DNA from 4 places in the Streptomyces sp. P9-2B-2 genome. Region 2 is predicted to be linked to each of the others. Evidence: riboswitches for the same ligand, from Rfam matches in the RefSeq annotation. Region 2 holds a riboswitch; each other region holds the start of a gene.
What was found. A riboswitch is a leader RNA that binds a small molecule or an ion and turns the genes downstream of it on or off. The one in region 2 is predicted to bind cobalamin.

Region 1 (5,483 bases), 1.8 Mb from region 2:
CCGACCCTGATCGTCGCCCGTACGGATGCCCTCGCGGCGAACCTGCTGACCAGCGACATCGACGAGCGGGACGCCGAGTTCGTCACGGGCGAGCGCACCGCCGAGGGCTTCTACCGGGTCCGCAACGGCATGGCGCCGGTCATCGCCCGCGGTCTGGCCTACGCCCCGTACGCCGACCTGATCTGGGTCGAGACCGGCACCCCGGACCTGGCCCAGGCCCGCGAGTTCGCCGAGGCGATCCACGCCGAGCACCCCGACCAGATGCTGGCCTACAACTGCTCGCCGTCCTTCAACTGGAAGGCCGCCCTCGACGACGACCAGATCGCCAAGTTCCAGCGCGAACTGGGCGCGATGGGCTACCGGTTCCAGTTCATCACCCTGGCCGGGTTCCACTCCCTCAACCACGGCATGTTCGACCTGGCCCGCGGCTACGCCGAGTCCGGCATGACGGCCTATGTCGACCTCCAGGAGAAGGAGTTCGCCGCCCAGGCCCAGGGCTTCACTGCCGTCAAGCACCAGCGCGAGGTCGGCACCGGCTACTTCGACCAGGTCTCCACCGCCCTCAACCCGGCCTCTTCGACCACCGCGCTCAGCGGCTCCACGGAGGAGGAGCAGTTCCACTAGGAACTGCCCGGCTTCTCCGGGCCCGCCGGGCACCGTTGGCCCGGCTGTCAGCCCCCCATGGCTCGGCGCGTACGCGTTCGGCCGCCCCGTATCCAGGTGAGGGCCGGACGACCGTCTCCGTCCGGCCCTCACCGCCCCTCACCACCCCGCTCCGCTCCGCCCGTTGAGGAGATGCGCATGACCACCACCGAACTGACCAGCCGTGTCCAGGTGCTCGGCGCACCGGGCGACCGCTCCGACGAGATCCTCACGCCCGACGCCCTCGACTTCATCGGGCGCCTCACCCGGACGTTCTCCGGCCGGTACCGCGATGTCCTCACCGAGCGCCGCCGCCGCGCCCTTCGCCTCTCGTCCGGTGCCCCGCTCGACTTCTCGCTGGCCACCACCGCCGTCCGCGCCGATCCGCACTGGCGGGTCGCCCCGCCCGCACCGGGTCTCACCGACCGGCGGGTGGAGATCACCGGGCCGCCGGAGCGCCGGACGACGGTCGACGCACTCAACTCCGGAGCGCAGGTCTGGCTGGCCGACTTCGAGGACGCCACCTCCCCCACCTGGGAGAACATCATCGGCGGTCAGCTGAACCTGCTGGACGCCATCGAGCGGCGCATCGACTTCACCGCACCCGACGGCACGGAGTACCGCCTCGGCGAACGGCTGGCGACCATCGTCGTCCGTCCCCGCGGCTGGCACCTCACCGAGGACCATCTCCTCGTCGACGGCCGCCCCGTCCCCGCCTCGCTCGTCGACTTCGGCCTGTACTTCTTCCACTGCGCACAGCGCCAGATCGACGCCGGCTCCGGCCCGTACTTCTACTTGCCCAAGCTGGAGAACGCCTTCGACGCCCGGCTGTGGAACGACGTGTTCGTCCTCGCCCAGGAGCTGCTCGGCATTCCGCGGGGCACCATCCGTGCCACCGTCCTGATCGAGACGGTCACCGCGGCCTTCGAGATGGAGGAGATCCTCTACGAGCTGCGCGAACACAGCGCGGGCCTCAACGCGGGCCGCTGGGACTACCTCTTCAGCCTGATCAAGATCTTCGCGCACCGCCCCGACTTCTCGCTCCCCGACCGGAAGCGGGTCACCATGACGGCGCCCTTCCTGCGCGCCTACACGGAGCTGCTCGTGCGCACCTGCCACCAGCGCGGCGCGCACGCCATCGGCGGCATGACCGCGCATGTGCCCGGCCACGACGCGCAGGCCGACGGGGCCGCGCTCGCCACGGTGCGGCTCGACAAGGAGCGCGAAGCCGAGGACGGCTTCGACGGGACGTGGGTCGCCCACCCCGCGCTCGTCCCCTTCTGCCGCGAGATCTTCGACAGTGTGCTGGGCGAGCGGCCGCATCAGATCGACCGCACCCGGGAGGACGTCGAGGTTTCGGCCGACGTGCTCCTCGCCGTGCGGCGCACCGCGGGACCGCCCACCGCGGACGGGGTGCGCGCCAACATCGCGGTCGCCCTGCGCTACTTCGACGCCTGGCTGCGCGGCACCGGCGCCGTGGCGCTCGACGGGCTCATGGAGGACGCGGCGGCCGCCGAGATCGCCCGGGCGCAGATCTGGCAGTGGCTGCGCCACGGCGTCGTCGACCGGGACACCGTGCTCGGCCTCCTTGACGAGGAGATCGCCCGCCTGGGAGCCGAGTACCCCTGGGCACGGACCGAAGAGGTGCGGGAAATCTTCGAACGGAACGGGCTGGCAAGGGAGTTGCCCGCTTTCTTCACCCCGGACGCCTACGCCCGTCACCTCGTGCAGCGGGCCGAGGTCACGGCATGAGCGCCGCACCGAACCCCGCGATCCGGCGGGTCGGAGTCGTCGGCGGCGGCCAGATGGGGGCGGGGATCGCCGAGGTGTGTGCCCGCGCCGGCCTCGACACCGTGCTCTGTGAGGCGGATGCGACCGCGGCCCGCGCCGCCCGCGAGCGGCTGGCCATTTCGCTCGAACGCGCCGTCCAGCGCGGCAAGCTGGACCGCATCTCGGCCGAGGACACCCTCACCCGGACGGTCTTCACCGGCAGCCTTGACGACCTCGCCGACCGGCAGCTCGTCATCGAGGCCATCGTCGAGAACACCGAGGCCAAGACCGACGTCTTCACCGCACTCGACAAGATCGTCGAGGATGAGGAGGCGATCCTGGCGACGAACACCTCGGCCATCCCCGTCATGCGGCTGGGCATGGCCACCCGCCGCGCGGACCGCGTCCTGGGGCTGCACTTCTTCAACCCGGTCCCGGTGCTGCCGCTGGTCGAGGTCGTCACCTCCCTGCACACCGCACCGGCGACGGTCGCCGCCGCCGAGGAGTTCGTCACCGGCACTCTGGCCAAGACGGTCGTCCGGTCCCAGGACCGGGCCGGGTTCGTCGTCAACGCCCTGCTCGTGCCGTACCTCCTCGCCGCCATCCGAATGGCCGAGTCCGGCTTCGCCACCGCCGCCGATGTGGACGCGGGCATGGAGCTGGGCTGCGCCCACCCGATGGGCCCGCTCAAGCTCGCCGATCTGATCGGGCTGGACACCGTGGCCTCCATCGCGCAGTCCCTCTACGACGAGTTCAAGGAACCCCTCTACGCACCGCCGCCGCTGCTGCAACGCATGGTGGAGGCCGGGCTGCTGGGCCGTAAGACGGGGCGCGGGTTCCACACCTACGACCAGGGCTGAGGGTCCTGGGTCGCCGCCGGGTTGAGGGACCCGGGCGGTGTGCGGAGCGGAGCGCGGAACGGATGACTGAGGCCGTTCCGCGCCCTGCCGCGTCCCAAACCGCGCCCCGCCGGTGTCTCATCTCACAGTCCGGCATGTGAGCAGAGGTGTGCGATAGGGGGCCCGCGTCCTACGCTGGCCGGGCAACAGGTTCGCCCCGTCCGCCAGACGGGCCGCGTCGTAAGAGGGAACCCGGTGAGAATCCGGGACTGCCCCGCAGCGGTAAGTGGGAACGACCGCCGTCATACGCACTGAATCCGGGCCGCGGATTCGGGAAGCGACGGCCAGTAGATGCCCGCCGGAGGATTCCGGCAGGCGTGCCCGCGAGTCCGAAGACCTGCCCGTTGCCCGTGCACGCCCATGCGTGGACGGATATCCCGGTGACCTCGAGGGCGGGTCGGCGTACATACCAGGCGGACACGTGCGTCGCGAACGCACCGTGGTTCCGTCGGGTTCGTCATCCCTTCGCGCTTCTCGTTCCGTCCCGGGACTTCAAGAGACATATCCGCGAAGGAGAGTTCCGTGACAGCTAAGCCCGCAGCCGCGGCAGCACGGGCCACCGTGTACGGCTACCCCCGCCAGGGACAGCACCGGGAACTGAAGAAGGCCATCGAGGGGTACTGGAAGGGCCGCGTCGCCGCGGACACCTTGCTGGAGACCGCGAAGGACCTGCGCCGTTCGAACTGGCAGCAACTGGCCGACGCCGGCATCCATGAGGTGCCCACCGGTGACTTCTCGTACTACGACCATGTGCTGGACACCAGCGTCATGGTCGGTGCCGTCCCGGACCGTCACCGGGACGCCGTCGCGGCCGACGCCCTCGACGGCTACTTCGCGATGGCGCGCGGCACCCAGGACGTGGCGCCGCTGGAAATGACCAAGTGGTTTGACACCAACTACCACTACCTGGTGCCCGAGTTGGGCCCGGACACCGTCTTCAGCGCCGACTCCGGCAAGCAGGTGGCCGAGCTGAAGGAGGCCCTCGCACTCGGCCTCGCTGCCCGGCCGGTGCTCGTCGGGCCGGTCACCTATCTGCTGCTGTCGAAGCCCGCTCCCGGTGTCGCCGCGGACTTCGAGCCGCTGACCCTGCTCGACCGGCTGCTGCCGGTCTACGCCAAGGTCCTGGCCGATCTGCGGGCCGCCGGTGCCGAGTGGGTGCAGCTCGACGAGCCCGCCCTCGTCCAGGACCGCACGCCGGCCGAGCTGAACGCCGCCGCGCGCGCCTACCGCGATCTGGGCACCCTCACCGACCGCCCGAAGCTCCTGGTCGCCTCGTACTTCGACCGGCTCGGCGACGCCCTGCCCGTCCTGGCCAAGGCTCCGGTGGACGGTCTGGCGCTCGACTTCACCGACGCGGCCGCGGCCAACCTCGACGCGCTGGCGGCCGTCGGCGGACTCCCGGGTAAGCGCCTGGTGGCGGGCGTGGTCAACGGCCGCAACATCTGGATCAACGATCTGGAGAACTCGCTGGCCACCCTCGGCACCCTGCTCGGCCTCGCCGACCGGGTCGATGTGGCCGCGTCCTGCTCGCTGCTGCATGTGCCGCTGGACGCCGCGGTCGAGCGCGAGATCGACCCGCAGATCGCCCGCTGGCTGGCCTTCGCCAAGCAGAAGACCGCGGAGCTGGTGACCCTGGCACGGGGACTGGCGCAGGGCACCGACACCGTCGCCGCCGAACTCGCCGCGAACCGCGCCGATCTGGCCTCCCGGGCCACGTCCGCCCTCACCCACGCCCCGGCCGTACGCGCCCGGGCGGCGGCCGTCACCGACGCCGACGGCCGCCGCTCACAGCCGTACGCCGAGCGCGCCGCCGCCCAGCGCGCCCACCTCGGGCTGCCGCTGCTGCCGACCACGACCATCGGCTCGTTCCCGCAGACCGCCGAGCTGCGCACGGCCCGCGCCGATCTGCGGACCGGACGGATCGACACCGCCGGCTACGAGGAGCGCATCAGGACGGAGATCCGCGACGTCCTCGCCTTCCAGGAGAAGGCCGGAATCGATGTCCTCGTGCACGGCGAGCCCGAGCGCAACGACATGGTGCAGTACTTCGCCGAGCAGCTCACCGGCTACCTCGCCACCCAGCACGGCTGGGTGCAGTCCTACGGCACCCGCTATGTCCGCCCGCCGGTCCTGGCCGGGGACATCTCCCGCCCCGAACCGATGACGGTCCGC
Region 2 (5,483 bases):
TCGTAGCCGTCCAGTACCTGGGAGACCTGGTCCGGGTCCGCTCGGAAGGGGACGGTGGGGGCGAGGAGGCTGATGTCCGCGCGGCTGTCGAGCAGCGGTGAGCCCGCTCCCGGGCCGGTGCCGTGCACCCCACGGTAGCCCTGGGCGGTGAGGGTGCGCTGGCCGCCGTCCGCGGCGCGCAACCAGGCCGCGAAGCCCGCCACGGCGGCCTGCCGTGGGGTGGCGTCCCTGGTGCCGTACCAGTCGACCCGGATCAGGGGGTGGTCGAGGGCGGGGACGTGCCGGGGGTAGTAGGCGACGTAGCGGTTGCGGAGCGGGAGCGGGGCGTCCAGGGCCGGGCAACTGCCGGTGGCGCGGCCGAGGTTGTAGTCGGCGAGGGACTTCTCCGAGACCAGGGGCGCGGACTGCGTGCGGTCGACGGACCCGGCGGCGTCCGCGTCGGGGCGCAGCGAACAGAGCAGTTCGGTGCTGCCCGCGTACTGGCTGCCGGGGGCGGACAGCCGCTCCTCGGCGTGCCGGGCCAGGGTGAGGTCGGGTGCGCCGGAGGAGGCGGCGTCCGAGCCGTCGTGGGCGAGGTAGAGGCCGAGGGTGTGCAGCAGTCCGGTGCCGGAGAGCACCGGGCTCGGGCGCAGCAGCCGGAGGTCGCGGTGGGTGCGGTCGGTGCCGGTGAGCAGTTCCCGCCAGGAGGCGCCGGCCGGTTCGACGTCGTCCAGCCGCCGGTGTGCCGGGATGCCGACGACCAGGGGCGTGTAGGCGACCGGGGCGCTGTAGTGCAGGGTCGCCGGGGAGCCCTTGGCGGGCATCCCGCGGCGGGCCTCGTAGTAGTCGGCGGTGGATTCGGGGATCCAGATGTCGGGCTGGGGTCCGGGCCGGTAGAGGGGGTCGATGCCCTTGTCGTCCGGCCCGTCCTTGCCGGTGCCGTGGGCCTCGCCCTGCCAGCGGCCGGCGGCGGCGAAGCCCTGGTCGACCTGGTCCTTGGCGGCGGAGTAGACGGTGATCTGGGCGCGCCGGCAGCCGTCGGGGAGGTCGCCCTCGCCGTTGAGGGGCCGGGTGTTGGCGGCGGACATCTCGTAGTCGAAGGCCGCCTGGCGCAGCGCGGGTTCGGCCTCGGGGGCGGTGAGCAGCCGCAGTTCGAGGGCGGGCGGGCAGGCAACGGCCGCGCCCGGGAGGTTCAGCAGGACGACGCCCGCGGTGGCCGGTACGGCGATGATCGCCAGCACCATCAGGATCCGGAACCAGTGCCGGAAGGAGGTGTTCAGCCGGCGCCGTAAGCGGATCCGCAGCGGGGTGGGCGGCCGGATGCCGGGGGTGGCGAAGGACAGGATGACGTCGTCGACGGTGTTCTGCTTGGCCGAGCGGGGCTCCCAGACGTCGCCCATCGGGGTCCGCTCACCGGCCAGTTGGTCCCGCAGCTCGCGGACGAGGTCCTCGAAGGTGACGAACCGTTTGCCGGGGATGCCCTGTTCGAGGATCTGCCGCAGGGCGCGGGTGAAGACACTGCCGCCGGTGGGCTCCTCGCCGCTGAAGATCCGGCGGTTGGGCTGTGCGGCCATCAGCAGCGAGGTGGGGGCGCGGCAGGCGTGGAAGGCCTCCCCGGCGTTGCCGGCGTAACAGCACTCCAGGACGATCACGATCCGGTCGGCCCGCGCGTTGTCCAGGTAGGACAGCACCGTGTCCTGCCAGGAGACGGTTTTGTGCCGCCGTTCCGAGGCACCGACCATGAGCTGGAGATTGCCGCCGTCCCGTCCCACCCGGCCGTGGCCGGAGAAGTACACCAGCAGCAGCCCGCGGGCCTCCTGGGTGACGGTGTCCAGGGCCTGTTCGACCTCCCAGGGCTCCTGGGGCCGGCAGATGACGACCTCGCCCTTGGTGAAGAGGTCGGTGCCGGGGGCGAGCAGGACGCGTTCCAGTTCCCCGGGGTTGTCCCGCACCGCGGGCAGCGGCCGCAGATGCCGGTAGTCGTCGACGCAGATCAGCAGCGCCCGGTTGACCTTGCCCCGTGCGTCGTATTCGGACATCCGGCTCAGTCCCCGGCGGTGCTGCCGCCCCCGTTCGCCGGGCTGCCGGGATCGGGGCGTTCGGGTGCCGCGGCGCCCGGTCCCGGCTCGCCCAGTGCGCGCAGTTCGCCGTCCCCGCCGCCGACCGCCACGGCGGGCCGTTCGCCGGTGTCGCGTTCCTCCCTGCGGCGGCGCAGCCACTCGCGCAGGGCGATACCGAGGCTCTTGGTGATCTCGGCGGCGGCCGCGCCGACCACGACCAGGATCAGGTCGTCGACGCCGATGGCCATGTCGCCGGGGCCGTCGTCGCGCTCCGCCGCCGGCCGCAGTTCCCAGTCGTGCGACCGCCGGTTCAGCCAGGGCTCACGCTCCAGCCATGCCTTGAGGTCCTCGACGTCCTGGTCAGGATTGTTCGTGCCCGTGATCCTGATACGGATCTCATGTCGGTCAGCGCGCTGCGGCATCCCCCGGCCCCCTTCCGGCGGCCCCTTCGCCGCCGTGCACCAGATAGTGACGCGGGATCAGGTGCGCGGGCAACCGTCCGTGACTCCTCAGCCACGCTGTGGCGTGCACCACAGCGCCTGCCACAGGGCAGCGTCGCAGGTCAAGGGTGAGTTGACGGCGTTCGCGGGGCGTGGTGGACTGCCGGAGCCATTCGGCGACAGCAGAGGAAGTCCGGTGCGAATCCGGCGCGGTCCCGCCACTGTCACCGGGGAGCGTTCCTCCAGCGAAGGCCACGGTCCGCCTCGCATACGTCGGATGACGTACGCGGGACTGGAAGGCCGGAGGACACGCCGATCCGGGAGCCAGGAGACTCTGGTCGCCGTCACGTCGAGCCAGGGCGCGGACCCTGAGTGAGGACATACCGCCATGCCCGGCCGCCCCTTGAGATCTCCACTGCCCGCTGCCACAGGGCTCCTTCGGGGCCGGGCAGGACGTCACGGACGCGCCCGCACGGCGGTCTGACCCGATGCGCGGCGAACACGCGGGATATGTGTACGGCGCGGCCCTCGGCTTTCTCGGCGACCTGATCGCGGCGGATCCGCGGCGCGGCCATCCGGTGGCCGCGTTCGGCCGGGCCGCGGGTGCCGTCGAGCGCCGGCTGTGGCGCGACCACCGCGGTTACGGGGCGGCGCATGCCGTGCTGTGTGCGGGCGGGGCCGCCGCCGGTGCCGCGCTGCTGCAGCGCGCCGTGCGGGGCGGCGCTCCCGCTGGCCCGCTGTCGCTCCGTGGTGGCGCCGGAATCGCGCTGACCGCGGCGACGGTCTGGGCCGTATTGGGCGGCACCTCGCTGGGCCGGGAGGCGCGGGCCGTCGGCGGGGCGCTGACGGCGGGTGATCTGGACGTGGCACGGGAGCGGCTGCCGCATCTGTGCGGGCGGGATCCGCAGGCGCTGGACGGGCCGCAGATGGCCCGTGCGGTGGTGGAGTCGGTCGCCGAGAACACCTCCGACGCGGTGGTCGGCGCCCTGGTATGGGGCGCGTTGGGCGGAGTGCCCGGTCTGGTGGCGTTCCGCGCGGTGAACACCCTCGACGCGATGGTGGGGCACAAGTCGCCGCGCTACCGCCGCTTCGGCTGGGCAGCGGCCCGGCTCGACGATCTCGCCGGCTGGCCCGGCTCCCGGCTGACCGCCGCGCTGACCGTGCTCGCGGGCCCCGACCGGCGCGGTGCGCTGCGGGCCTGGCGGGCGGACGGCGGTGCGCATCCGAGCCCCAACGCGGGCCCGGTGGAGGCGTCGTTCGCGGGTGCGTTGGGCGTACGGCTCGGCGGCAGGCTGGCGTACGGCGGGCGGGTGGAGGACCGTCCGGTGCTCAACGGCGCGGCGCCGCCGGTGGCGGTGCCGGACATCGAACGGGCGGTACGGCTCTCCCGCCGGGTGAACGTGCTGGCACTGGTGACGACGGTGGCGGCGCGGGCGGCGGTCGGCGCTGCGCGGACGGCGGTGGCTCGGAGGGCGGTGGCTGCGGCGGCTCGGGGGGCCGGGGGGCGCGGGCGTGTGGTGGGTTCGGTCCGCGGGCGTGAGGCGGGGCCGGTATGAGGCCGTCCGTTTTTTCCCCGCCGCCCACCCCCCTTCGGGGGGTGGGCGGGTGTAGTGACCCGGAGCGGGTGGCCGGGTGCAGTGACCCGAAGCGCAGGAGGAGGACCCGGTGAACGGGCGGTTGAAGGCAGCCGGCGGGGCGGTCGGTGGTGGCCTGTTGGTGGCCGGGACGACGTCCGACGCCGGTAAGAGCGTGGTGACGGCGGGGATCTGCCGCTGGCTGGTCCGGCAGGGTGTCCGGGTGGCGCCCTTCAAGGCACAGAACATGTCGCTGAATTCGTTCGTCACGCGCGAGGGCGCGGAGATCGGACGGGCCCAGGCGATGCAGGCCGCCGCGGCGCGGGTGGAGCCGACCGCGCTGATGAACCCCGTCCTGCTCAAGCCGGGCAGCGACCGCAGCAGCCAGGTGGTGCTGCTGGGGAAGCCGGTGGGCGAGCTCAGCGCCCGGGGGTACTTCGGGGGGACGTCCCAGGGGGAGGCGCAGTACGCGGGCCGCCGGGAGCAGTTGCTCGGGACGGTGACCGACTGCCTCCAGGAGCTGCGGCGTACCCATGACGCGGTGATCTGCGAGGGCGCGGGCAGTCCCGCCGAGATCAATCTGCGGCGTACCGACATCGTGAACATGGGCCTCGCACGGGCCGCCCGTATTCCGGCGGTGGTGGTCGGTGACATCGACCGCGGCGGGGTGTTCGCCTCGTTCTTCGGCACCACCGCGCTGCTGTCCAAGGAGGACCAGGCGCTGGTCGCGGGGTACATGGTCAACAAGTTCCGGGGCGATGTGACGCTGCTGGAGCCGGGCCTGGAGATGCTGCGCGGCCTCACGGGGCGGCAGACGCTGGGCGTGCTGCCCTTCGCGCACGGGCTCGGCATCGACGAGGAGGACGGCCTGCGGGTGTCGCTGCGCGGCGCGGTGCGCGAGAGCGTGGTGGCACCGCCTCACGGGGCGGACGTGCTGCGGGTGGCGGTCTGTGCCGTGCCGCTGATGTCGAACTTCACGGACGTGGACGCGCTGGCCGCCGAACCCGGCGTGGTGGTGCGGTTCGTGGACCGGCCCGAGGAGCTGGCCGACGCCGACCTGGTGGTGCTGCCGGGGACCCGGGGCACCGTACGGGCGCTGGCGTGGCTGCGGGAGCGCGGCCTGGCGGACGCGATCGCCCGGCGGGCCGCCGAGGGGCGCCCGGTGCTGGGCATCTGCGGCGGCTTCCAGATGCTGGGCGAGCGCATCGAGGACGAGGTCGAGTCGAAGGCGGGCGTGGTCGACGGGCTGGGGCTGCTGCCCGTACGGGTGCGGTTCGCGGCGGAGAAGACGCTCGCGCGGCCGGCCGGCGAGGCGCTGGGCGAGCCGGTGGAGGGGTACGAGATCCACCACGGGGTCGCCGAAGTGACCGGCGGGGAGGAAGAGTTCTTGGACGGCTGCCGGGCCGGCTCCGTATGGGGCACGCACTGGC
Region 3 (5,483 bases), 590 kb from region 2:
CTCGTCGCCAAATCGCTGTACGCCAAGGACCCGGACGGCAACGAGTTCGAGGTGATGTGGCGGGTCCCGCGGGAGGACTGGCCGGGCCCGGACCAGCCGGACCGGCTGCTGCCCCTCGATCTGGCGGCGGCGCTGGAGCAGTGGGGGCCGGACCGGGAGACGGGTGCCGCGGCGGGCTCAGCGACCTGAGGCGCGGGACCGGCTCGGGCGGGCGAGGGACGGGGGCGGCTCGGGCGGTGGAGGGCGCCGGGCCGGCTCGGGCCCCCGGGAGGGCGCGGCCGGTGCGCGCGAGCCCGCACCGGGCCGCCGTTCCTCAGGTACCCGGAGCGGCCTGCTCCGGCGACTCTGCTCGCTCGGCTCGCGCCGCCCAGCGCTTTTCGACGCCGGCCAGACGCCAGTACGCCAGGGCTGCGGCCCACACCACCACGAAAAGGCCGACGATGACGAAGCCGACATTGTCGAGGTCGAGGCCGGAAATCCAGCCGGTCAGCGCGTCGTTGAGGCCGAGCTTGTCGTGCAGCACGGTCACCAGCTCGATGGTGCCGATGAAGAAGGCGACGGCGATCGACAGACCGGTGATGGTGAGGTTGTAGTAGACCTTGCGCACCGGGTTGGCGAACGCCCACTGGTAGGCGAAGTTCATGAAGGTGCCGTCCAGGGTGTCGAACAGGCTCATTCCGGCAGCGAACAGCAGCGGCAGACACAGGATCGCGTACCAGGGCAGGCCCGCCGCCGCACCGCTGCCCGCCATCACCATCAGGGTCACCTCGGTCGCGGTGTCGAAGCCGAGCCCGAAGAGGAAGCCGAGCGGGAACATCTGGCCGGGACGGGAGATGGAGCGGGTGAACCGCCCGAGGAAGCGGTTCATGAAGCCGCGCGCGTCGAGGCGCTGCTCCAGCTCGGCCTCGTCGTAGTGGCCGTCGCGCATCCCTCGGAAGACCCGCCAGATCCCGGCCAGCGCGATGAGGTTGAGGGCGGCGATGAGGTAGAGGAACGTGCCCGAGACCGTGGTGCCGACGGTGCCCAGGATCTGGTGCGTACGGGACTCGTCGTTGAGCAGTGTGCCGGCGAGCTGGGCGCCGCCGGCCACCAGGGCTGCCATCGCCACGACCACGCTGGAGTGGCCGAGGGCGAACCAGAAGCCGACCGACACCGGCCGCTTGCCGTCGGCCATCAGCTTGCGGGTGGTGTTGTCGATCGCGGCGATGTGGTCGGCGTCGAAGGCATGCCGCATACCGAGGGTGTACGCGGTGATGCCGAGCCCGACGCCGAAGGCCTGGCTTCCGACGGCGTAGTGGTTCGGGACCACGAGCAGGAAGAGCACGCCGAAGGCCACGATATGCAGCCCGGCTATGACGGCCATCAGGCCCGCAGTACGGACGGTGTCCTGCCGGCGCCAGCGGAACGTGGCGGGGGCAGGGGAGTTCGGGGTATCGGTGGACAGGGCCATCCGGGCGGTCACGCTCCAGCACCTCGTGGATCAGTTCGTGAGATGCCGTGGCCGGTCTCCTGGCTTGGGGGTACCACCCTGCTCCTTTAGAGCTTGGAGGAGGGTGTCCGCGTCCGCCCCCGCCTTCCCGGCCGCGGGCTGCGGTCAGTGGCGCCGCGGGCGCGCCAGGCGCCCGCGGAAGGGGTGGAAACTCCCCGATCACAGTGGCGAGGGCCGCTCCGGGCTGGGACCTCAATGGTCCGTCACCGGATTCCCGAACACCACGGCCCGGCCACTCTAGCCGCCACCCGCGCGGCGCGAGGTGTGTGGGGGTTTTCCGCCACCGGCGGGGGCACGGCCCGCGGCGGGCCGGTCACAGGGGGCCGGTCGCGGTAGGCGGCCCGGTCGCGGTGAGTCAGTAGTCCAACGACGAGAGGAACGCGTGCAGTTCGTGGTCGAAGAGCGGGGTGTTCTCCAGGTTGACCATATGGGCCGCACCCGGTATTCGGACCCTTCGGGCGCCCGGGACGGTCAGGGCTATCGCATGGGCGTTCGCGGAGATGTCCCGGCTGTCGAGATCGCCGTCGAATACGACCGTCGGCACCCGGATCTCCCCGAGGCGGTCGGCGGCGCCGACTTCGAGAGGCATGCCGGCGCCCATCCCGTCGGCATGGACCTCCACATTGGCCTCGGCCGAGGCACGCATCCGTTCGCGGAATCCCGGGTGCACCGCGGACGGCTCACGATGCGGCCCGTCCACCCATATCCGCAGGAAGTGTTCGACATACCGCTCCGCGCCGTCCGGTGCGCCGATCGCGGCCACCTGCTCCTTGATGTGCGCCAGGACGAAGGGGTCGGTGAAGGCGCGGCCGCTGATTCCCGGGGAGGCGAGCGCGAGGGCCGTCACCCGGCCGGGGTGGGCGAGGGCGGTGTCCAGCGCGACCCGCGCGCCGTGGGAAAGGCCGACGAGGACGGCGCTGGGGACATCGAGTGCGTCGAGCAGGGCACACAGGTCGTCGTGGTGGGCGAAGTCGCCGGTCACGGTGGAGGACAGGCCATGGCCTCGGGCGTCGTAACGGATCGCGCGCAGGCCGGAGTTGACCAGCCAGGTGAACTGCTCGTCCCACATGTGCTGGTCGAGCATGCCGCCGTGCAGCAGCACCACCGCGGGGCCCGAGCCGGCCGTCTCGTAGAACAGCTCGCCCTCGTCGACCGGCACGATGCCGTTGTCGATCTCGGACCAGGCGGTGATTCTCTGGGTCATTCTCCTGACCGTCCTTTGTGCATGAGAGGGGGCGGGGCGGGTCTGTCGTCGTGGCCTTCAGGGCTGCCGTTATTGCGGTTGCTGCTGTTACTGCCTTCACTGCGACGACTGTCCCGACTGCCCTGACTGTCGGTTTCCTCCCGTTGAACGCGCGAGCCGTTCGCCAGGTGCCGGAATTCCTCGCCGAGTCGGTCGAGTACGTGCAGCGTGGTGCGGACGTCCTCGGCGGGCAGGTCGGCGAGCCGCTGTCGCAGCTCCGTCGCCTCGAACTGCTGGACCCCGCGTATCGCCGCCGTGCCTTCGTTCGTGAGTCGGATCAGGGGGGAGCGACGGTGGGCGGGGTTCGGGGCCGTGACGACCAGGCCCAGCTCCGCGGCGTGGTTCACCCAGCGCTGCACCGGTTGGCGGTCGAGCCCCATCGAACGCGCCAACTGCGGGACGGTGCGGGGGCCTTCGGTGCGCAGGGCGTCCAGCAGTGCGTGTTCGCCGGCGGTCATGCCCGTGTCGGCGAGCTCGCGCTCCACCGCGCGCACGACCGTGCGGTGCAGGGGCCACAGGCGTCGGATGACGTCGTACAGCAGATCTTCGGTGGCGGCCGGCTCCCCGGCGCCCTCCCCCTCGGTATCCCTCACCGCAGCCCCCTCATGCCCTTCGGCGTCCCCGTTGGCGTCCCCACTGACGTCCTCATCGGCGTCCGTGTCGACCTCTTCATCGACATCCCCCTCAATGACACTTGTGATGTCATGATGACACCGCTGATGTCGTTTGGGAAGGGGCTTGCCGCGGAATGGAGTTGAGGGGGCGGATGGGTGGGATGAGGCTCGTGTGGTCGATGGGCGAGGAAAGGTGGACGGCGGATGAAGGTCGGTCTGTTGCGTGCGGTCGGGGTTGCCACGGCGGTCTACGGGGCGGCGGTGACCGCGGTGCCCGCTCTGCTGGCACGGCCCTCGGGGCTGGTCGATGCGGAGGGGCGGACCGGGCGGGCGACGCGCACCTCGCTGCGTCCGCTGGCCTGGCGGGATGCGGTGAGCGGGCTGGCGCTGGCAATGGCCCCGGAGGGCCCGGCGCTGCGCACGGCCGCGTATGTGCGGATCGCGGCCGACTTCGGGGACGCCGTTCTGCTCGGTGCGACGCTGCCCGGCCGCGACCGGAAGCTGGCGGCGCTGGCGGTGTCCGTGGGGTGGGGTGCGCTGTCGGTGGCCGGGCTGCTCGCCGGCGGGCGGCGGCGGGAGGTTATGAGCCTGCCGGCGGCGGGGCCTCTTCAGGTGTGAAGGTGATGACGAGGTCGGCGCGGTCGCGCGTGGCCGCCACCACCCGGGCGTTGGCCTCGTCCGAGGCGTGCACGAACCGCTCGGCGTCGGCGCGCGGACGCCCGAAGTGCTCATGGCGGTCGACCAGTCGCCGGACCCGCTCCGGGGTGTCCAGGTCCACGTACCAGACCTCGTCGAGCAGTGCCCGGACCCGCGACCAGGGGGCGGAGTCGAGGAGGAGGTAATTGCCCTCGGTCACGATGAGCGGGATGTGCGGTGCCACGGGGATGCTGCCGGCGACCGGCTCCTCGATACGGCGGTCGAACGCCGGGGCGTAGACGGCGCTGTCCGGCTCCGGTGCGCGCAGCCGCGCCAGCAGCGCCGCGTAACCGGCCGGATCGAAGGTGTCCGGCGCGCCCTTGCGGTCCGTACGGCCCAGGCGGCGCAACTCCGCCTCGGCCAGGTGGAAGCCGTCCATCGGGACGAGCGCCGCCTGCCCGGCCAGCTCCGCCACCACATGGGCGGCGAGGGTGGACTTACCGGCACCGGGCGGGCCGGTGATGCCGAGCAGCCGCCGCCGGGCGGGAGTCGCGGACTCGGCCAGCTGACGGGCGCGGGAGAAGAGGTGCCGGGGATCCATGGTGCCTCCATCGTGCCCGATCGGCGGCGCAGCGGCCGGAGGCGCTCCCGTTCGGCGGCCCGGCGCCGGGCCGGCCGCGTCGGCGGCGGCGGTGCTACCCCTCGCTCGCCGCCGCACTCCGCTCCTACGGCTCGCGCCCGCCGCCCCGTTTCTCAGCCGTGGTACTCCATCCCGTACTTGGCGCCGATCTCGTTGAGGCGGTCGAGGTCGGGCTGGCCGCCCTTCCTTATGGCCGGGCCGGCTTCGCACAGGTCCTCCACGAACTCCTCCCAGCCGCCCGGTGCCGAGATCTGTAGACACCGGGCGGGCGGCTGGGAGGCGTTGCGCAGGGCGTGCGGTATGCCGTGCGGCAGCAGGGCGCACATGCCGGGGGTGAGGCGGTGGGTGGTGCCGTCGACGTCGACCTCCATCGCGCCGTCGAGGACGTAGACGAACTCATCGGCGTGGTGGTGGATGTGCGGGGGGATGTCGACGTCGAGCTGGTTCTCCAGGATGGCGAGCCGGCCCTCCGTGTCGGCGGTGCGGGCCTTGACGTCGCATCCGGGCGGCAGGGGGACGCGCCCCGGCCGCCGTTCGCCGGGCTGAAGTACGAGAAAGCGTTCCTTGGGCATGGTGATCGCGGATCCTCTCCGGGCTGTCGGCCGTCGGCTGTCTGCCGGGCGGTCCGGGCCACCTGGGCGGCGGCCGGTGTGGCGACGATATGGAATCGGAATCCGATTCCGTTTTACGAGCCTAGCAGTAGCATCGGCCGTGTGGCACCCTCTTCGACCTCCTCCACGCCCGCGCGCAGACCGCGTGCCGACGCCGAGCGCAACCGCACCCGTGTCCTGGACGCCGCGCGGGAGGTGTTCCGCGCGCGCGGCGACGAGGCGCAGATGCCCGAGGTCGCCCGGGCCGCGG
Region 4 (5,483 bases), 560 kb from region 2:
ACGGCGGGCGGTACTTGGGCGCTGCGGCCGTAGCCGCGCGCGTCCATGGCCGCGGCCAGCGCCACCGAGCGTTCCAGCGCGCCTTCCAACACCGGCAGTCCGACCTGGAGGAGCGCCTTGAAGCCGCGGTCGGGGCGCCCGCGCAGCCGGCGGGCGGCGCGCAGCCGCTGGACGTCGGCGACGAGGTTCGGGGCGAAGGTCATCGCCACGACGACCGCGACGCCCGCCTCATAGAGCGCACCGGGCAGGGACTTCAGGAGCCGGGCCGGGTTGGCGAGCGCATTGGCGGCGCCCACACAGATGAGGAGAGTGGCCAGTTTGAGTCCGTCGTACAGGGCGAAGATCATGCCCTCCGCGGTGACCCGGCCGCCGATCCGGACGCCCTTCGCCCAGTCCGGCAGCGGCACTTCGGGCAACGTGACGAGGGTGTGGGTACCGGGGATCGGCGAGCCGAGGAAGAAGGCGAAGACCAGCCGGATGACGATCACGACCAGCCCGAGCTTGACGAACGCACCGTACGAGCGGGCCCACGGCGCGTCCGTACGACGCGCCGCGACGACATACCCGGCCACCCCCACCAGCAGCCCCAGCAGCAGCGGATCGGTGGTGCGGGAGGCCCCGGTGGCCAGGCCCAGCGCCCACAGCCACCAGGCGCCGGCGTGCAGCGCGGTGGTACGGGTCGCCTGCGGGGCGCTCATCCGCGTCGGCGGCGTGCCTGCCACACCGCCGCCGCACCCAGGGCGACGACGGCCGCGGCCCCGCCGAGCAGCCCGGCGGACGGCCCGCCGTCACCGCTTCCACTGCCCCCGTCGTCCCCGTCGGCACGGTCCTCCGCCGCTCCCGAGGACGGCGCAGCGGAGGACCCGGACCCCTTCGCCCCGTCCTTCGACCCGTTCACCGCGTCCGCGCATCCCGCCTTCGGATAGCCGCCGATGGCACACAGCAGGGCGTTGGCGTCATAGCGCAGCGGCCGGGCGACCGCCGCCAGCGCCTCGCCCGCCGAGGCGTCCTCCGGCACCTGCGCACACTCCGTCCTGGCCTTCGGCGGCCGCTCGCCGCCGGGCGCGTCCGCCGCGGTGCCGAAGTCCAGCACGAGGCCGATCCGCTTGCGGCCGTCCTTGGCGGGGGTGTCGCGGCAGATCGCGTCGAAGTCGGCGGCCGGGCGCGGCTTGCCCGCCCCGGCGGAGTCCGCGCCGACGGTGAAGCGGAAGCCCTCGACCGCGCCGTCGGCCGGCCGCTGGGTGGCCGGCCCCTCGGTGGCATACGCCCAGGAGCCGCCCTTGCCGTCCCAGAACGACCAGTAGCGGTACTCCTGCGCCTGCGCGGGCCCGGCGGCCAGGCCGGTGACCGTACCGGCCAGCAGCACGGCGCCGGCGATCCTGGTACGCCGCATCAGAGCTGATTCTTCTTACGGCTGCTCAGCAGGAACCCGATACCGGCGCCGATGGCGAGGCCGACGCCGATGACCCACCACACCCCGATGCCGCCACCGCCCGCGGCGTCGTCGGCGTCCCCGGTGTCCTTCTGCGCCGCGGCGGCCGGCTTGGGGCCGGTGGCGTTGAGCGCGGCCACCAGGTCGGTGCCGCCGAAGGAACGCGGGTCGGTGCCGGTGGCGTGCGCGGCCAGCACCAGCTGGGCGTAGGCGGCGGGCCCGTTCTGCTTGGCCCAGTCCGTGGCGTTCTTCTCCAGCCACTTCAGCGGCTTCGCGGCAGCGGCACCGTGCCCGCCGGCCGCCAGCGCCACCACGGCGTCGGCGGTGTTGCCGACATCGGGCTGCTTCTCGGCGCCCGGCATCGCGGAGAGCAGATGCTGTCCGTTCTTGTCGAGCTGCGCGACGAGGTAGGCGCTGCCGCCCGACGCGGCCCGCTCCGGATCGTCCTTCTTCGCGTCCCCGCCGTCCTTGCAGCTCAGCGGCTTGACCAGGGTGTCTGCCCGCTGGTCCGCGGGCGCGACGACGAAGCCCTTGCCGAGCGCTCCGGTCGCGGCCGCCGCGGTGGCGTCGGCGTTCGGGGCGGCGCCCTTGAGCTGGAAGGTGAACGCGCCGCGCTCGCCCTCCTTCGCGTCGCAGCCCAGCTGGAAGGTGAGCAGCCCGTCGTACGGGGTCTTGTCGCCCTTCTTCGAGGTCACCGACTGCGGCTTCTCGCCCGCCGCCGCGAGTGCGCCGATGACCACGGACGTGGAGTTGGCGTCGCTGGGCGAACCGGGCATCGAGCTCCAGCCGCCGTCATCGTTCTGCACCGACTTCAGCCAGCCGACGGCCTTCTTCACGGTGTCGCTGTGCCCGCCGAGCGCGGCCAGCGCCTGCACCGCGGCGGCCGTCTGGTTGGTGTCCCGCATGGTCTTGGCGTCACAGGGCTTGCCGGGCTCGGCGCGGAAGGCGGTGAACGCGCCGTCGGCGCACTGCTGCCCGACCAGCCAGCGCACGCCGGACGCGGCCGGCCGCACCCCCACGGTGTCCTGCGCCAGCAGCGCGAGCGACTGCCGCCACACCCCGTCGTACTGCGGGTCCTTGGTGCCGTACAGGCCGTCCGGCAGCTTCTTGGGGGACGCGGACGGGGCGGCGGCGTCGGCGTACGCGGCGGGGGCAGCGGCCGCGCCCAGCACCGCCGCGGCTGCCAGCGCCGTGGCGGCGCGGCGTGCCAGGAAGGCGACGGGGTGCGTCAGGGGGGCCTGGTGAGCCATGGAAGCCATGGGAGCCATCGGGTCGGTGCCTCTCGGGTCGGGTCGCGGCGATGTACGCAGCCGCGCTCGGCCGACCGCCCGCGCGACGATCCCTTTGGATCGCGGACGCGGTGGCACCGGGCTCAGCTCCGTATACCTCGACGGTGCCGCGCACCGGCCGTCCGTGCGGCGGACGGTTCCGGTGGCGGGAGCCTTGGTCGTGCCCCCTCGGGTGCTCCGGCTCGTACGGCCGTCCTGCCGGCCAGTCGGCGCGGTACGGGCGGGCCGTCCTCACGGTTGCGGGTCAGCGCCGGATTTCCACCGGCTTCCCCCGATCGGGTACGGATGAAGTTGTCCCGCACACCTTAACCGGCACCCGACGGGCGCTCGCTCGCACGTACGAGCCGACGAAATCCGGCACGAGCCGGGGCGGAGCGGCGCGCGAGCCGGGTACGGGACAGCGGCAAGACGAGAGGCCCGCCCCTCACACCGCCTGATACCGCACCGGATCCGACCCCGGCACCCACTCCGCCCGCCCCTGCTTCACCAGGCGGCGCAAATGGGCCTCGGCCTCCGAGACGGCGATGTTGCGAGAGCCGTAAGGGATCTGCTCCCACGGGCGGTTCCACTCCATGGCCACGGCGAGCTCCCAGACGGTGCGCGGCTCCTGGAGCAGGGCCCTGAGCTGGGCCAGCCGCTCTTCGTGGTGGGCGATGAGGTCGCGCACCCGGCCGCCCGCGTCGGTGAAGGCGTGCTGGTGGGCGGGCAGCACTTCGGCGGGGCCGAGCCGGCCGACGCGTTCGAGGGAGTCGAGGTAGTCGCCCAAGGGGTCGGCGTCCTCCCCGGAGCTCTCCATACCGTGCGGGCCGTGCGGGCCGGGCGGGCTCCCCTCCGCGTCCGGAGCTTCGTACAGGCCGATGTGCGGGGTGATGCCGGGCAGGAGGTGGTCGCCGGAGAACAGCCGGCCGAAGCCGGGCTTCCGCGCCGAGGGGTGCTCCTCCTCCAGGTGGAGGCACACATGGCCGGGGGTGTGGCCGGGCGTCCAGATGGCGCGTACCCGGCGTCCCGGCAGGTCGAGCAGTTCGCCGGGGTCGATGCCGCGGTCCGGCAGCGCGGCCCGTCGGCCGGGTGGTTTCCGGCCGTTCCCTGTGGCGCGGGCCTTCCGCAGCGGCGCCAGATGGTCGTCCGGTGCGCCCGCCGCCGTGAGTTTGGCGAGGAGGTAGTCGAGCCACTGGCCCGGTTCGGCCGCGCGGGTGCGGCGGACCACCGCGGTGTCGGCGGCGTGCATCGCGATCCAGGCGCCGGAGGCCTCCCGGACCTTGGCGGACAGGCCGTGGTGGTCGGGGTGGTGGTGGGTGATCAGGACGCCGTGGAGGTCGGTGAGGGCGAAGCCGCAGGCGGTGACGCCGGCGACGAGGGTGTCCCAGGAGTCCGGGTCGTCCCAGCCGGTGTCGATGAGCACCGGCCCGCGGTCGGTCTCCAGGAGGTGGACGAGGGTGTGGCCGAGCGGGTTGTCCGGGATGGGGACAGCGATGCTCCACACCCCGCCCTTGTGGTCGGTCACCTGCGCGGTCATCCCGGTCCCCTCTCGGTGTGGCATACACCCGGTACCCGGCCTCACTATAACTAGAACTGGTTTCAAAGCGGCTTGAAGTGCCCCTTCCGACAGGGCGAGTTGGGATTCGGTCGGCGCCGTGGACTCCTCCAACTAGAACTGGTATCAGTTCCTGAGGTGAGTGGCCTGATGCCTCGTCAACAAGTGCGCCCGAGGCACCTCGACAACGACAGCGAACCAGCAGCGTCAGCGAACCGGCAACGACAGTGAACCGGCAGGGACCGCCGGAACAGGCGGCCGACCCGCGGGAGGCGGCAGCGATGAGCGACCTCGTCGAGCACGGAAAGCTCTACATAGGCGGAGAGTGGGCCGATCCGGCCGGCCGGGACACGATCGAGGTCGTCTCGCCGCACACCGAACAGGTCATCGGCCGGGTGCCGCACGCCTCGCGGGCCGATGTCGACCGTGCGGTGGCCGCGGCCCGTACGTCCTTCGCGTCCGGGGTGTGGGCCAACGCCCCGCTGGCGGACCGGATCGCGGTGGTGACCCGTATCAAGGACGCCTTCGCGGCCCGCAGCGAGGAGATCGCCAAGGTCATCAGCGCGGAGAACGGCACCCCGTTCACCTCCGGCGTCATGGTGCAGTCGCTGGCCGCGATGCTGGTGTGGGACGCGGCGCTCACGGTGGCCCGCGACTTCCCGTTCGAGGAGCGGCGGGGCGGGGTGCTGGGCCCGCTGCTGGTGCGGCGGGAACCGGTCGGGGTGGTCGCGGCCGTGGTGCCGTGGAACGTCCCGCAGTTCACCGCCGCCGCCAAGCTCGCGCCGGCGCTGCTGGCCGGCTGCTCGGTGGTGCTGAAGGTGTCACCCGAGACCCCGCTGGACGCGTATCTGCTCGCGGAGATCGCGACGGAGGCCGGGCTGCCGGCGGGGGTGCTGTCGATCCTGCCGGCGGACCGCGAGGTGAGCGAGTACCTGGTCGGGCACCCCGGCGTGGACAAGGTGTCGTTCACCGGCTCGGTGGCGGCCGGCAAGCGGGTCATGGAGGTCGCGGCCCGCAACCTCAGCCGGGTCACGCTGGAGCTCGGCGGCAAGTCCGCGGCGGTGATCCTGCCGGACGCGGATCTGGACGCGGCGGTGGCCGGCATCGTGCCGTTCGCCTGGATGATCAACGGCCAGGCGTGTGTGGCCCAGACGCGGATCCTCGCCCCGCGCAGCCACTACGACGAGATCGCCGAGCGGTTCACCGCGGCCGCCTCGGCGCTCACCGT

Region 1: it holds a riboswitch for cobalamin, as region 2 does, so the genes downstream of both, metE (5-methyltetrahydropteroyltriglutamate--homocysteine S-methyltransferase) here and QT196_RS09810 (cobalamin biosynthesis protein) in region 2, are expected to answer to the same signal.
Region 3: it holds a riboswitch for cobalamin, as region 2 does, so the genes downstream of both, QT196_RS12440 (HoxN/HupN/NixA family nickel/cobalt transporter) here and QT196_RS09810 (cobalamin biosynthesis protein) in region 2, are expected to answer to the same signal.
Region 4: it holds a riboswitch for cobalamin, as region 2 does, so the genes downstream of both, QT196_RS12260 (prenyltransferase/squalene oxidase repeat-containing protein) here and QT196_RS09810 (cobalamin biosynthesis protein) in region 2, are expected to answer to the same signal.

The regions. Positions count from the first base shown of each region.
Region 1 covers NZ_CP129126.1:496,721-502,203, forward strand. Annotated here, with positions in the region: gene aceA (isocitrate lyase) at 1-624, shown strand, start outside; gene aceB (malate synthase A) at 802-2,394, shown strand; gene QT196_RS02300 (3-hydroxybutyryl-CoA dehydrogenase) at 2,391-3,272, shown strand; cobalamin riboswitch at 3,443-3,671, shown strand; gene metE (5-methyltetrahydropteroyltriglutamate--homocysteine S-methyltransferase) at 3,834-5,483, shown strand, end outside.
Region 2 covers NZ_CP129126.1:2,254,541-2,260,023, forward strand. Annotated here, with positions in the region: gene QT196_RS09800 (caspase family protein) at 1-2,018, opposite strand, end outside; gene QT196_RS09805 (hypothetical protein) at 2,024-2,461, opposite strand; cobalamin riboswitch at 2,664-2,814, shown strand; gene QT196_RS09810 (cobalamin biosynthesis protein) at 2,968-4,035, shown strand; gene QT196_RS09815 (cobyric acid synthase) at 4,145-5,483, shown strand, end outside.
Region 3 covers NZ_CP129126.1:2,848,917-2,854,399, reverse strand. Annotated here, with positions in the region: gene QT196_RS12445 (VOC family protein) at 1-189, shown strand, start outside; gene QT196_RS12440 (HoxN/HupN/NixA family nickel/cobalt transporter) at 314-1,462, opposite strand; cobalamin riboswitch at 1,482-1,730, opposite strand; gene QT196_RS12435 (alpha/beta hydrolase) at 1,845-2,693, opposite strand; gene QT196_RS12430 (MarR family transcriptional regulator) at 2,690-3,325, opposite strand; gene QT196_RS12425 (hypothetical protein) at 3,551-3,964, shown strand; gene QT196_RS12420 (nucleoside/nucleotide kinase family protein) at 3,927-4,583, opposite strand; gene QT196_RS12415 (cupin domain-containing protein) at 4,736-5,194, opposite strand; gene QT196_RS12410 (TetR/AcrR family transcriptional regulator) at 5,336-5,483, shown strand, end outside.
Region 4 covers NZ_CP129126.1:2,811,688-2,817,170, reverse strand. Annotated here, with positions in the region: gene QT196_RS12270 (CbiQ family ECF transporter T component) at 1-698, opposite strand, end outside; gene QT196_RS12265 (SCO2322 family protein) at 695-1,393, opposite strand; gene QT196_RS12260 (prenyltransferase/squalene oxidase repeat-containing protein) at 1,393-2,682, opposite strand; cobalamin riboswitch at 2,871-3,030, opposite strand; gene QT196_RS12255 (MBL fold metallo-hydrolase) at 3,146-4,237, opposite strand; gene QT196_RS12250 (aldehyde dehydrogenase) at 4,537-5,483, shown strand, end outside.